DNA from 2 places in the Acidovorax temperans genome. Region 2 is predicted to be linked to the other one. Evidence: predicted binding sites of a transcription regulator. Region 2 holds the regulator's gene; the other holds the start of a gene.
What was found. The regulator LexA, encoded in region 2, represses DNA repair genes until DNA is damaged. The targets are predictions, from matches to a motif close to ACTGTATNNNNATACAGT.

Region 1: PQV96_RS04860 (DNA topoisomerase IV subunit B) is a predicted target of LexA. The motif match lies at 3,623-3,640, and genes of this name have one in related genera.

The regions. Positions count from the first base shown of each region.
Region 1 covers NZ_CP117193.1:1,032,157-1,037,983, reverse strand. The annotation lists gene parC (DNA topoisomerase IV subunit A) at 1-718, opposite strand, end outside; gene PQV96_RS04865 (lytic transglycosylase domain-containing protein) at 729-1,574, opposite strand; gene PQV96_RS04860 (DNA topoisomerase IV subunit B) at 1,608-3,590, opposite strand; gene PQV96_RS04855 (MFS transporter) at 3,718-4,935, shown strand; gene PQV96_RS04850 (hypothetical protein) at 4,956-5,111, shown strand; gene PQV96_RS04845 (class I SAM-dependent methyltransferase) at 5,183-5,737, shown strand; gene dapA (4-hydroxy-tetrahydrodipicolinate synthase) at 5,768-5,827, shown strand, end outside.
Region 2 covers NZ_CP117193.1:1,930,676-1,936,502, forward strand. The annotation lists gene lpxK (tetraacyldisaccharide 4'-kinase) at 1-131, shown strand, start outside; gene PQV96_RS09245 (Trm112 family protein) at 168-350, shown strand; gene kdsB (3-deoxy-manno-octulosonate cytidylyltransferase) at 347-1,189, shown strand; gene adk (adenylate kinase) at 1,340-1,996, shown strand; gene PQV96_RS09260 (asparaginase) at 2,208-3,185, opposite strand; gene lexA (transcriptional repressor LexA) at 3,270-3,944, shown strand; gene PQV96_RS09270 (hypothetical protein) at 4,074-4,562, shown strand; gene PQV96_RS09275 (D-2-hydroxyacid dehydrogenase family protein) at 4,685-5,692, shown strand; gene PQV96_RS09280 (branched-chain amino acid ABC transporter substrate-binding protein) at 5,806-5,827, opposite strand, start outside.

The DNA of each region.
Region 1 (5,827 bases), 900 kb from region 2:
TGATCTGGCCACCACCGGGGTAGTCCGGGCCGGGCACGATGGCCAGCAGCTCTTCCTGGCTCAGCGATGGCGTCTTGATGAGCGCCACGCACGCATCGGCAATCTCGCGCAGGTTGTGGCTGGGGATTTCAGTGGCCAGGCCCACGGCGATGCCGCTGGCGCCGTTGAGCAGCGCAAATGGCAGGCGCGCGGGCAACTGGCGGGGTTCCTCCGTGCTGCCGTCGTAGTTGGGCATGAAATCCACGGTGCCTTCGTCGATTTCATCGAGCAGCAGGCTGGTGATGCGCGACAGGCGCGCCTCGGTGTAGCGCATGGCGGCAGCGCCGTCGCCGTCGCGGCTCCCAAAGTTGCCCTGCCCGTCGATCAGCGGGTAGCGCTGCGCAAAATCCTGCGCCATGCGCACCAGTGCGTCGTAGGCCGACTGGTCGCCGTGGGGGTGGAAGCGGCCGAGCACGTCGCCCACCACGCGGGCGCTTTTGACGGGCTTTGCCGCCGTATTGCGCGTAGGGCCGCTGTAGCCCAGGCCCATGCGGTCCATCGAATACAAGATGCGCCGCTGCACGGGCTTGAGGCCGTCGCACACATCGGGCAGCGCACGGCCTTTGACGACCGACAACGCGTATTCCAGGTAGGCACGCTGGGCATAGCCCGCCAGGGCCAGCGAGTCGCCGCCATCATCGCCAGCGGTCGTGAAATCTAAAGTGGGTTGGTCGCTCATTCGTTAGCGCTCATTCATTCGGAATCGTCGGTAGAGGTTCGTTGCTGGCGCGGCTGTGCGCCACCACGGTGTCGGACGGCAGGTTGCCGCGGTTGTGGGCGCCACCCTGCAGCTGCATGCGCACCCGCCCTGGCGCTGCACGGTGGCTGAGCACCGGTGCGGGCGGCTTGAGCTGGGTGTACAGCGCCATCACCGTGCGCACGTAGTTTTGGGTTTCTTTGAAAGCGGGTATCTGGTTGCCTGCTTTTTGCACGGCGCCTTCGCCCGCGTTGTAGGCGGCCAGCGCCAGGTCCATGCGACCAGGGAACAGGTCCAGCAAATAACGCAGGTAGCGCGTGCCCGCAGGCACATTCACCGCGGGGTCAGCCAGCTTTTGTTCCAGCGAGCGCTTGGCATCGGCCCGCACACCAAAGCGGCTGGCCGTGGCGGGCATGAGTTGCATCAGACCCACCGCGCCCTTGGGCGATACGGCCTGCGCGTCAAAGCCCGACTCGGTGGCGATCAGCGCCTGCAGCAACTCGTAGTCCACCGCCTGCTGCTCCGACGCGGCCCGCAGGTGGTGCTTGATGCTTTTGTAGCCCGGCGCAATGTCAAAAAACGCCAGCAGGCGCGCACCCGCGCTGGGCATGCCATGGGGCGTGGCGGGTGCATTCGCAGGCATGTCGCGGGTCGAGTCGAATTCGGCGCCTCGGAAAAAAAGCTGATACCGGGCATCGAGCTGCTCGGCCGCAAAGTGCGTCACCCCGCGCTCGTCCACATGCGCCCACAGGTCAGCGTGGGCCTGCTGCTGCAAAAAGCAGAGCAACAAACCTAGTACGGACGAGCGCAAGAGACTAATTTTGCTTAATAACGTCATAGCAAACAGCGAGGGCAACTGCGGCTCAGCCCGTCAGATATCGATCTCGACCGCATCGCCATGCAGTTCCATCAGCTCACGGCGCGCAGCAGCTTCGCCCTTGCCCATGAGCTTGGTGATGAGCCCCTCGGTGGCTGCAAAGTCCACACCACCCAATTGCACGGGCAGCAGGCGGCGGGTGTCGGGGTTGAGCGTGGTTTCCCACAGCTGCTCGGCATTCATCTCGCCCAGGCCCTTGAAGCGGCTGATCTGGCACTTCTCGCGCGGCACGCCTTCCTTGGCGCATTTGTCGAGGATGGCATTGAGTTCACCATCGTCCAGCGCATACATCTTGGCCGCAGGCTTTTTGCCGCGTGCGGGCACGTCCACACGGAACAGCGGGGGCCGGGCCACGTAGATGTGCCCCGCCTCGATGAGCTTGGGGAAGTGGCGGAAGAACAGCGTGAGCAGCAGCACCTGGATGTGCGAGCCGTCCACGTCCGCATCGCTCAAGATGCAAATCTTGCCGTAGCGCAGGCCGCTCAAATCGGGGGTGTCATTGGGCCCATGCGGGTCCACACCAATGGCGACCGAGATGTCGTGGATTTCGTTGTTCGCAAACAGGCGGTCGCGCTCCACCTCCCAGGTGTTGAGCACCTTGCCGCGCAGCGGCAGGATGGCCTGGCTTTCCTTGTCCCGGCCCATCTTGGCGCTGCCGCCAGCCGAGTCGCCCTCCACCAGAAACACCTCGTTGTGGCTGGTGTCGCGGCTTTCGCAGTCCGTCAGCTTGCCGGGCAGCACGGCCACGCCAGAGCCCTTGCGCTTTTCCACTTTCTGGCCTGCCTTCTGGCGGGTCTGCGCGGCCTTGATGGCCAGCTCGGCCAGCTTCTTGCCGTATTCGACATGCTGGTTCAGCCACAGCTCCAGCGCCGGGCGCACAAAGCCGCTGACCAGGCGCACCGCGTCGCGCGAGTTCAGCCGCTCCTTGATCTGGCCCTGGAACTGCGGGTCCAGCACCTTGGCGCTCAGCACATAGCTGGCGCGCGCAAACACGTCTTCGGGCAGCAGCTTGACGCCCTTGGGGGCCAGGCTGTGCAGCTCAATAAAGCTTTTGACGGCGTTGAACAGGCCATCACGCAGGCCGCTGTCGTGCGTGCCACCCGCGCTGGTGGGAATGAGGTTGACGTAGCTCTCGCGCACCGGTGCGCCTTCTTCGGTGAAGGCCACGGCCCAGGCGGCACCTTCGCCCTCGGCAAAGCTCTCGTTGCCGCTGTCGGCAAAGCCTTCGCCTTCAAACAGGGGGATGACCGGGTCGGCAGTCAGCGTCTGCGTCAGGTAATCGCGCAGGCCGCCCTTGTATTGCCAGGTCTGCGTGTCACGCGTCTTCTCATTGATGAGCGACACAGACACGCCGGGCATCAGCACCGCCTTGCTGCGCAGCAGGTGGGTGAGTTCGCCCATCGGCAACGCGCTCGATTCAAAGTACTTGGCATCAGGCCACACACGCACGGTGGTGCCCTGCTTGCGCTCACCGGCCTCCAGCGGGCGGGCCACCAGCGGCTCGACCACCTCCCCGCCCGAGAACACCAGGCGTGCCACCTGCCCTTCGCGGTGGCTGCAAGCCTCCAGCCGCGTAGCCAGCGCGTTGGTCACGCTCACGCCCACGCCGTGCAGGCCGCCCGAGAAGCTGTAAGCCCCGCCCTTGCCCTTGTCGAACTTGCCACCCGCGTGCAAGCGGGTGAAGACCAGTTCAATCACCGGGGCCTTCTCTTCGGGGTGCATGCCAAAGGGGATGCCCCGGCCATCGTCTTCAATGCTGACCGAGCCATCGGTGTGCAGCGTGACCTTGATCTTCTTGCCATAGCCGGCCAGCGCCTCGTCGGCGGCGTTGTCCAGCACTTCCTGAATGATGTGCAGGGGGTTGTCGGTGCGGGTGTACATACCCGGGCGCTGCTTGACGGGCTCCAGGCCCTTGAGCACACGGATCGAGCCTTCGGAATATTCGCTTGCGGAAACTGGGGTAGGTTTGGCTGCCATGGCGCGGATTGTAGTGGGGCAGTGCCGCAAAAGCTGGATAAAAAACCAGTCGCACACACTGTCTCTCGCACTGTATTGGCCACTGGTGTGCCAGCACAATTCGCGCAATCTGGCTACATTCCTGTGAATGCATATGAATCCTCCGAAACTATCCATGTTCCAGGTGCTGGCCTGCGGGGCTGCCATCGTCACGCTGTCCATGGGCGTGCGCCACGGCTTTGGCCTGTGGCTGCAGCCCATCACCCAAGAGATGGGGTGGACCCGCCAGTCGTTCGCTTTTGCGATTGCGCTGCAAAACCTGTCGTGGGGCGTGATCGGGATCTTTGCGGGCATGGCGGCCGACCGGTTTGGCGCCTTCCGCGTGCTGATGGGCGGTGCCGTTTTGTACGGCCTGGGGCTGGCGGGCATGGCGCTTTCGCCCACCCCGCTCTTGTTTGCACTCACCACCGGCCTCTTGATCGGGGCAGCGCAGGCAGGCACCACCTATGCCGTGATCTACGGCGTACTGGGCCGGCAGATTGCGCCCGAGAGGCGCTCGTGGGCCATGGGTGTGGCCGCAGCGGCAGGCTCGTTCGGGCAGTTTCTGATGGTGCCGGTGGAAGGCTGGCTGATTGCCAGCCTGGGCTGGCAGCAGGCATTGCTGGCGCTGTCGATGGCCGTGCTGCTGATCATTCCGCTGGCGTTTGGCTTGCGTGAGCCGGGCTTTCAGGGGGCCGCCGCACCGAAGCGTGACCAGACCATTGGCCACGCCCTGCGGGAGGCCTTCAGCTACCCCAGCTTCAATTTGCTGATGGCGGGCTACTTTGTGTGCGGCTTCCAGGTGGTGTTCATTGGCGTGCACATGCCCAGCTACCTCAAGGACAACGGCTTATCGCCCCAGGTGGCCAGCTACGCACTGGCGCTGATCGGGCTGTTCAACGTGTTTGGCACCTACATCGCAGGCACCCTGGGGCAGCGCATGCCGCGGCGCTTCATCCTCTCGTTCATTTACCTGGCGCGGGCCGTGGCGATCAGCATCTTTTTGCTGGTGCCGCTGTCGCCCCTGTCGGTCTACATCTTCTCGGCCGTGATGGGTATCTTGTGGCTGTCCACGGTGCCCCCCACCAACGCCACCATTGCCCAGATTTTTGGGGTGCAGCACCTCTCGATGCTGGGCGGCTTTGTGTTCTTCAGCCACCAGCTCGGCAGCTTCATGGGCGTGTGGCTGGGCGGCTACCTGTACGACGCCACTGGCAGCTATGACATCGTCTGGTACATCGCCATTGGGCTGGGTGTGCTGGCGGGGCTGGTGAACCTGCCCATCAAGGAAGCGCCCATCCAGCGGGCACAGCCGCAAGCGGCGTGAACAACGCAGTTTTTACCGCCATGGCTTCACCTCCCCCCACCACCCCACCCCGCCGCCCGTGGCTGCGCGGGCTGGGCTGGGTTGCGGCCATCGTCGCCTGCCTGGCCGTGTTTGCGATGTACACGGTGCCAGACTTCATGGTGATGGTGGCCGACAAGGTGTGGTCGTGTTTTTGATTTCAAGCATTTCTGGCCTCTAGCGCTTGATGCATAAGCGCAAGCAGCTATCAATTCAATAGCAAAACCCCATGCACGGCACGGAAGCTCCCTCGGCCTGGGTCCAGCGATGGACGCATCTGATTCCACCCCAGGCCACAGCGCTGGACCTGGCCTGCGGCGCAGGTCGCCACATGCGCTGGCTACAGGCCCAGGGCCTGCAAGTGACGGGCGTGGACCGCTCACCTGAGGCCATTGCCGCCTGCACCGGACTGGGCGAGCTGATCTGCGCTGACATTGAAAACGGGCCCTGGCCTTTGCCCGGCCGGCAGTTCGGGGCCGTGGTGGTGACCAACTACCTGTGGCGCCCCTTGCTGCCCGCCGTGCTGGCCAGCCTGGCGCCCGGCGGCGTTCTGATCTACGAAACCTTCGCCCAGGGGCATGAAACCGTGGGCAGACCCAGCCGGGCCGATTTTCTGCTACGCCCCGGCGAGCTACTGCAGGCTTTTGGCGCCCTGCGCACCGTGGCCTACGAAGACGGATACCTCGAAAACCCGGCGCGGTTTGTGCAGCGCATTGCCGCCGTGCGGGAAACACCTCACCCCGAGGCACCTGCGCGCCACAGACTGCAGCCCTTGTCTAGTTAGAATGCCCTTTTACCGTTTCCATCTGCGGACATGACCTCTTCTTCCGTGCCCCTCACCGGCAGCATCGTCGCCCTTGTGACCCCCATGCAT
Region 2 (5,827 bases):
GGAAAAAGCACCCCGACGCACTGGCAGTACCGCTGGAGTTAGCGCTGGACGCGCGTTTTTTGCAGGGCCTGAAAGATCAATTGCTGGCGCTTGCGGCGCCGCTATCATCGACCACCCCGCCTGCGCGCTGAGCGCACGGCCCCGAATCTGACTCTGAATTGCCCGCCATGGACCCCAAGCTGCTCGAACTGTTGGTATGCCCAGTCACCAAAGGCCCATTGACCTATGCCAAGGAGACCCAAGAGTTGATCTCCCGCAGCGCGCGTCTGGCCTACCCTGTGCGCGATGGCATTCCCGTGTTGCTAGAAAACGAGGCACGCACCCTGACTGACGAGGAGCTGGAGGCATGAGCCACGGCGTCCAGCCGCCCGCATCCAGCAGTCCATCGGCTTTCACCGTGCTGATTCCGGCACGCTTGGCATCGACGCGCCTGCCCAACAAACCCCTGGCAGACATTGCCGGCCTGCCCATGGTGGTGCGTGTGGCACAACGCGCACAGCAAAGCAAGGCCGAGCGCGTGGTCGTGGCGGCAGACGACGAACTCATCCTGCAAGCCTGCCAGCAGCATGGCGTGCAAGCCCTGCTGACGGACAAAGACCACGCCAGCGGCAGCGACCGCCTCGCCCAGGCCTGCGCCCAGCTGGGCTTGCAGGGTGACGACATCGTCGTCAACGTGCAAGGCGACGAACCTCTGATGGACCCTGCGTTGATTGACGAAGTGGCTGCGCTGCTGCCTGCACACACCGACGCCAGCATGGGCACGGCCGCCCATCCCATCGCCTCGCAAGCCGACTACCTGAACCCGAACGTGGTGAAGGTGGTGCTGGACGCCCGCAACATGGCGCACTATTTCAGCCGCGCGCCCATACCGTGGTCCAGAGACCATTCCGATATGGCCTGGTGGCATGACGAACAGATGGCGCCTGCCACGCGCAGCGCCTGTGCGGGCTTTGCGCCGCTACGCCATGTTGGCATCTACAGCTACCGGGCTGGTTTTCTGAGGCAGTTCCCGCAGTTATCTCCCGCCCCAACTGAAACCGTCGAGGCTCTGGAGCAGCTCAGGGCCCTGTGGCACGGCCATCGCATTGCCGTCCACATTGCCGCCACGGCCCCTGGCCCCGGCGTGGACACCCCCGAAGACCTCGAAAAAGTCCGCGCTATTTTGGCATTGCAGGGCCAAGCCCACTGAGCCGCGTGCAAGGGGTGGCGCAAGTGCCAAGCGTAAGCCAGAGCCAAGCTGTCACATGCTATCCTTGCCCGCCACAAGAGCACGGCATCCTGGACGCTGCACCGCGCCCCTGCTAGCCGTGCCACACGATTTCTAACCTTGAGGACCTCCATGAGACTGATTCTGCTGGGCGCGCCGGGCGCCGGAAAGGGCACGCAAGCCACCTTCATCTGCCAGAAGTACGGCATCCCGCAAATCTCTACCGGCGATATGCTTCGCGCAGCAGTCAAGGCAGGTACACCACTGGGCCTGCAGGCCGATGCCGTGATGAAGGCAGGCGCCTTGGTCAGCGATGAACTGATCATCAACCTGGTGAAAGAGCGCATTGCCCAGCCCGACTGCGCCAAGGGTTTCCTCTTCGACGGCTTCCCCCGCACGATTCCCCAGGCCGATGCCATGAAGGCTGCCGGCGTCAAACTGGACTACGTGCTGGAAATTGATGTGCCGTTCGAAGCCATCATCGAACGCATGAGCGGCCGCCGTTCCCACCCCGCCAGTGGCCGCACCTACCACGTCAAGTTCAACCCTCCGAAGGTGGAAGGCAAAGACGACGTGACCGGTGAAGACCTGATCCAGCGCGAAGACGACAAGGAAGAAACCGTCAAGAAGCGCCTGCAGGTGTACAGCGACCAGACCCGCCCTCTGGTGGACTACTACAGCAACTGGGCCAAGAGCGAACCATCGCAGGCTCCCAAGTACCGTGCCATCAGCGGCACCGGCAGCGTCGAAGAGATCACGGCGCGCGCGCTGGAAGCGCTGAGCAGCTGAGTTCTGCCATGCCATCCGGGGTGATGCAGCAGGCACTTCTGCACATTGCTCTGGACGGCGTCCCTCAAAAGCCCCAGTAGGCACCCAGCCTGCCGGGGCTTTTTACGTTCAGTCGCCCCAATTGGGGTGCGCTCTTGCCCTCAGAAGTCTGCGCTGTCAAAGCAGTAGATACAAGGCGGTAGCGAGATAGCACAGCCTGTGACGACAGAGATCAAACGCCGGAATTCTGAGCGCCCCGCTCTGCAAGCAAGTCAAGCAACAGTGCCACCCTTGCCTTGATGGGCGAGAGCCCGGCATAGCTGGGGAAGTCCCCCAAATCCCCCACCAAGGACTGACCCTGGCCGCAACGGGTTGCCTTGACAACGCGAACACCACGCTCGCTCGCGCGCAGCAACGCGTCCTTCAATTCATGGTGCAGTGATCCATTGCCCGTGGAAGCCACCACCAGGCCGTTTACCTGCGCGTCTACCAAGGCATCTACCGCACGGCCACTTGCGCCCGCGGCGCTCAGCACCACCTCAACCCAAGGCCAACCCTGCGCCGCAGGCAGATCATTCAACAGTGCTGTGTGGGTTGAATTGGCCTGCGTTGAGGGGCGCCGTACCCAGCGCACCTGGCCTTCTTCTACCCACCCGCAAGGCCCTGCCTCACCAGAGCTGAACGCATCGACCCGGTAGGGAAACGCCTTGTGAACCCAGCGCGCTTCATGGATAGCGCCTGCAGCCACAGCCAGCACGTCCCTGGCATCTGGCTCCAAGGCGACAGCCACAGCGTCCAGCAAGTTTTGCGGCCCATCGGGCGACAAAGCCGTGGCAGGACGCATGGCGCTGGTCAACACCACGGGTTTCTGGGGGCTCAAGATGCACTGCAGAAACCAAGCAGTTTCTTCGAGCGTGTCTGTGCCATGGGTAATGACAATACCGCGCACCTCGGGGTCTGCCATCGCATCCCGGCAGCCCATTGCCAGTGCACGCCACACGTCAAAATCCATGTCCTTGCTATCAATCTGCGCAACTTGTTGTGCAACCAGTTCGTGGCCTCGCAACGCCGCCTGCATGCCAGGAATATTCGCCAACAACTCGCCTATGGCGACCTCACCAGCTTTGTAGCCCACGTTGTCAGACATGGAAGCCGCCTTGCCGGCAATCGTGCCACCCGTGCCAAAAACGACGATTTTTTGCTTACTCACTTGCGCACTCCAAAAAACTGGTCAAAAATACAGTTACTGGATTAAAAAACAGTAATCAACCACCCCGCCCTTACCCACACCGCCATGCTCGACAACCCCAAACTCACGGCCCGGCAGCAGCAGATTCTGGACTTGATCCAGCACGCAATAGCGCGAACCGGTGCCCCACCCACACGGGCAGAAATTGCGACAGAGCTAGGATTCAAATCCGCAAACGCTGCTGAAGAGCATTTGCAAGCATTGGCCCGAAAAGGCGTCATTGAACTGCTCAGTGGAACCTCCCGTGGTATCCGCCTGCGCAATGACACCGTCAGGGCCATCAACGCCGCCCGTGGGCAACACTTTGCCAACCCCCTGCAGCAGGCAACCCAATTGTTTTTGCCCTTGATCGGACGCGTCGCCGCAGGCTCGCCCATTCTCGCGCAGGAACATGTGGACCAAACTTATTGCGTGGAAAACAGCCTGTTCCAGCACAAGCCTGACTATCTCCTCAAAGTCAGAGGCATGTCGATGCGCGATGCGGGGATCATGGACGGCGATCTGCTCGCTGTTCAAGCGACCAAAGAGGCGCGCAACGGTCAAATCGTGGTGGCGCGTCTGGGCGACGAAGTCACCGTGAAAAGGCTCAAGCGCACCACCAAAGGCATTGAACTGCTGCCTGAAAACCCAGATTACCCCGTCATCACAGTCCAGCCGGGCGAAGTGTTTGAAATTGAGGGGCTGGCGGTAGGTCTGATTCGCAACACCATGCTGATGTAACGCACAAGGTCAGTGCACAGGTTCCAGGTGGCGGGCGTTTGGCGCAGCAAGTTTGCTTGCGCCATCCCTGGAACATTCTGTTGTTTTCAATCCTGCCTATGTTCGTCCACCGAGTTTCGGAGAATTCACATGGGAAATGGAACCACGCCCCTTTCATCCATCCATAAGCCGCTGGCCGCAGTGACGCGCTTGTTGTCGTCGCTCAAGGGCAGCAAAAGGCACATCGGCATCGCTTCCAAGGAGATCGATGGCGATGCGCCACCCAAGCCATTGCCCACACTCGCCACCAGTCGTACGGAAGTGCACTTAACCCTGGCCAACCAAGACGCTGTGGCTACCACCGTGTCTCGCCGCAAGCAAACTTCGACACGCAAAGGTCGGCATTTGTATGTTGCGGCGAGCAAACCGATTCAAAAAGGCGAGACTGCAGACCTCTTCGCCACTCCTTCGGAGCAAGATGCCCCTGCAGGCTCAAAGCAGACCCTCAAGCCTCTTCGAATCGTTCACTCACGCGGCGGCAAAGATGAAGGCAAGCTAGTGATCTCCGGACGAATGGCAGACGTATGCGCTGAACTGGACCGTATGGCGGCCAGAGAAGCCGCTCTGGCGTACGGATGATTCAAGCTCGCTGACTGAGCACGCGGCCATGGCCCGCCAACCCGCTACATCGCGTTGCATATGGAGTTTGCGAAGCGACATCGTGCAAGGAATCGGCGGGCTCAACAAGGCACAATATCGGGATGAATATCGTTATCCTGGACGACTACCAAGACGCGGTACGCAAGCTGCATTGCGCCTCGCGGTTAGACGCCTACACAGCCAAGGTCTACACCAACACCGTCAAAGGACTGGGCCAACTTTCGGTACGGCTGAAGGACGCAGACATCATTGTGCTGATCCGGGAGCGAACCCAAATCACCCGGCAGCTGATAGAGAAACTCCCTCGACTCAAGCTGATCGCCCAGACCGGGAAGATCGGCAGTCATGTGGATGTCACGGCTTGCACCGAGCGAGGTATTGCGGTCGCTGAAGGTGTGGGCTCGCCAGTAGCGCCTGCCGAGCTGACCTGGGCTCTGGTCATGGCTGCCAGCCGCCGCCTACCCCATTACATTGCCAGTCTCAAACATGGCGCATGGCAGCAATCCGGCCTCAAAACAGCGTCTATGCCGCCCAACTTTGGGATTGGCTGCGTATTACGAGGCAAGACCCTGGGGATTTGGGGCTACGGCCGTATCGGACAGCTGGTGGCTGGCTACGGGCGAGCGTTTGGTATGAACGTCCGAATCTGGGGGCGCGAAGCCTCGAGGGCGAAAGCGCTGACCGATGGTTACCAAGCAGCCAGCACCCGTGAGGAGTTTTTTGCCCAGTGCGATGTTATTTCCCTGCATCTGCGCTTGAATGATGACACCCGCAACATCGTCTCGCTCGAAGATCTCTCATGCATGAAGCCCACGTCTTTGCTGGTGAATACATCACGCGCTGAACTCATTGAGCCCGATGCCCTGATTGCGGCACTGAACCGAGGACGCCCGGGCATGGCCGCCGTGGACGTCTTTGAGAGCGAACCCATTTTGCAAGGCCATGCGCTGCTCAGGCTGGAGAACTGCATTTGCACGCCGCACATCGGCTACGTTGAGCAGGACAGCTATGAGTTGTACTTTGGCGCTGCTTTTGACAACGTCGTGAACTTCATCAAGGGAACGCCCACCAACATCGTCAACCCTGGGGCTTTGCAAGTCCGCCGATAAATGCCCTGCTACTGAGGCACTGCGTGGCGGACTGAAACCAGTTAACGCAAAGAACAAAGGCCTTCTGCTTTCATCAAGCAGAAGGCCTTTTTAGCGAGACCGCTGAACAGGCTTTAGTTCAGAGGAGTCTTCTTG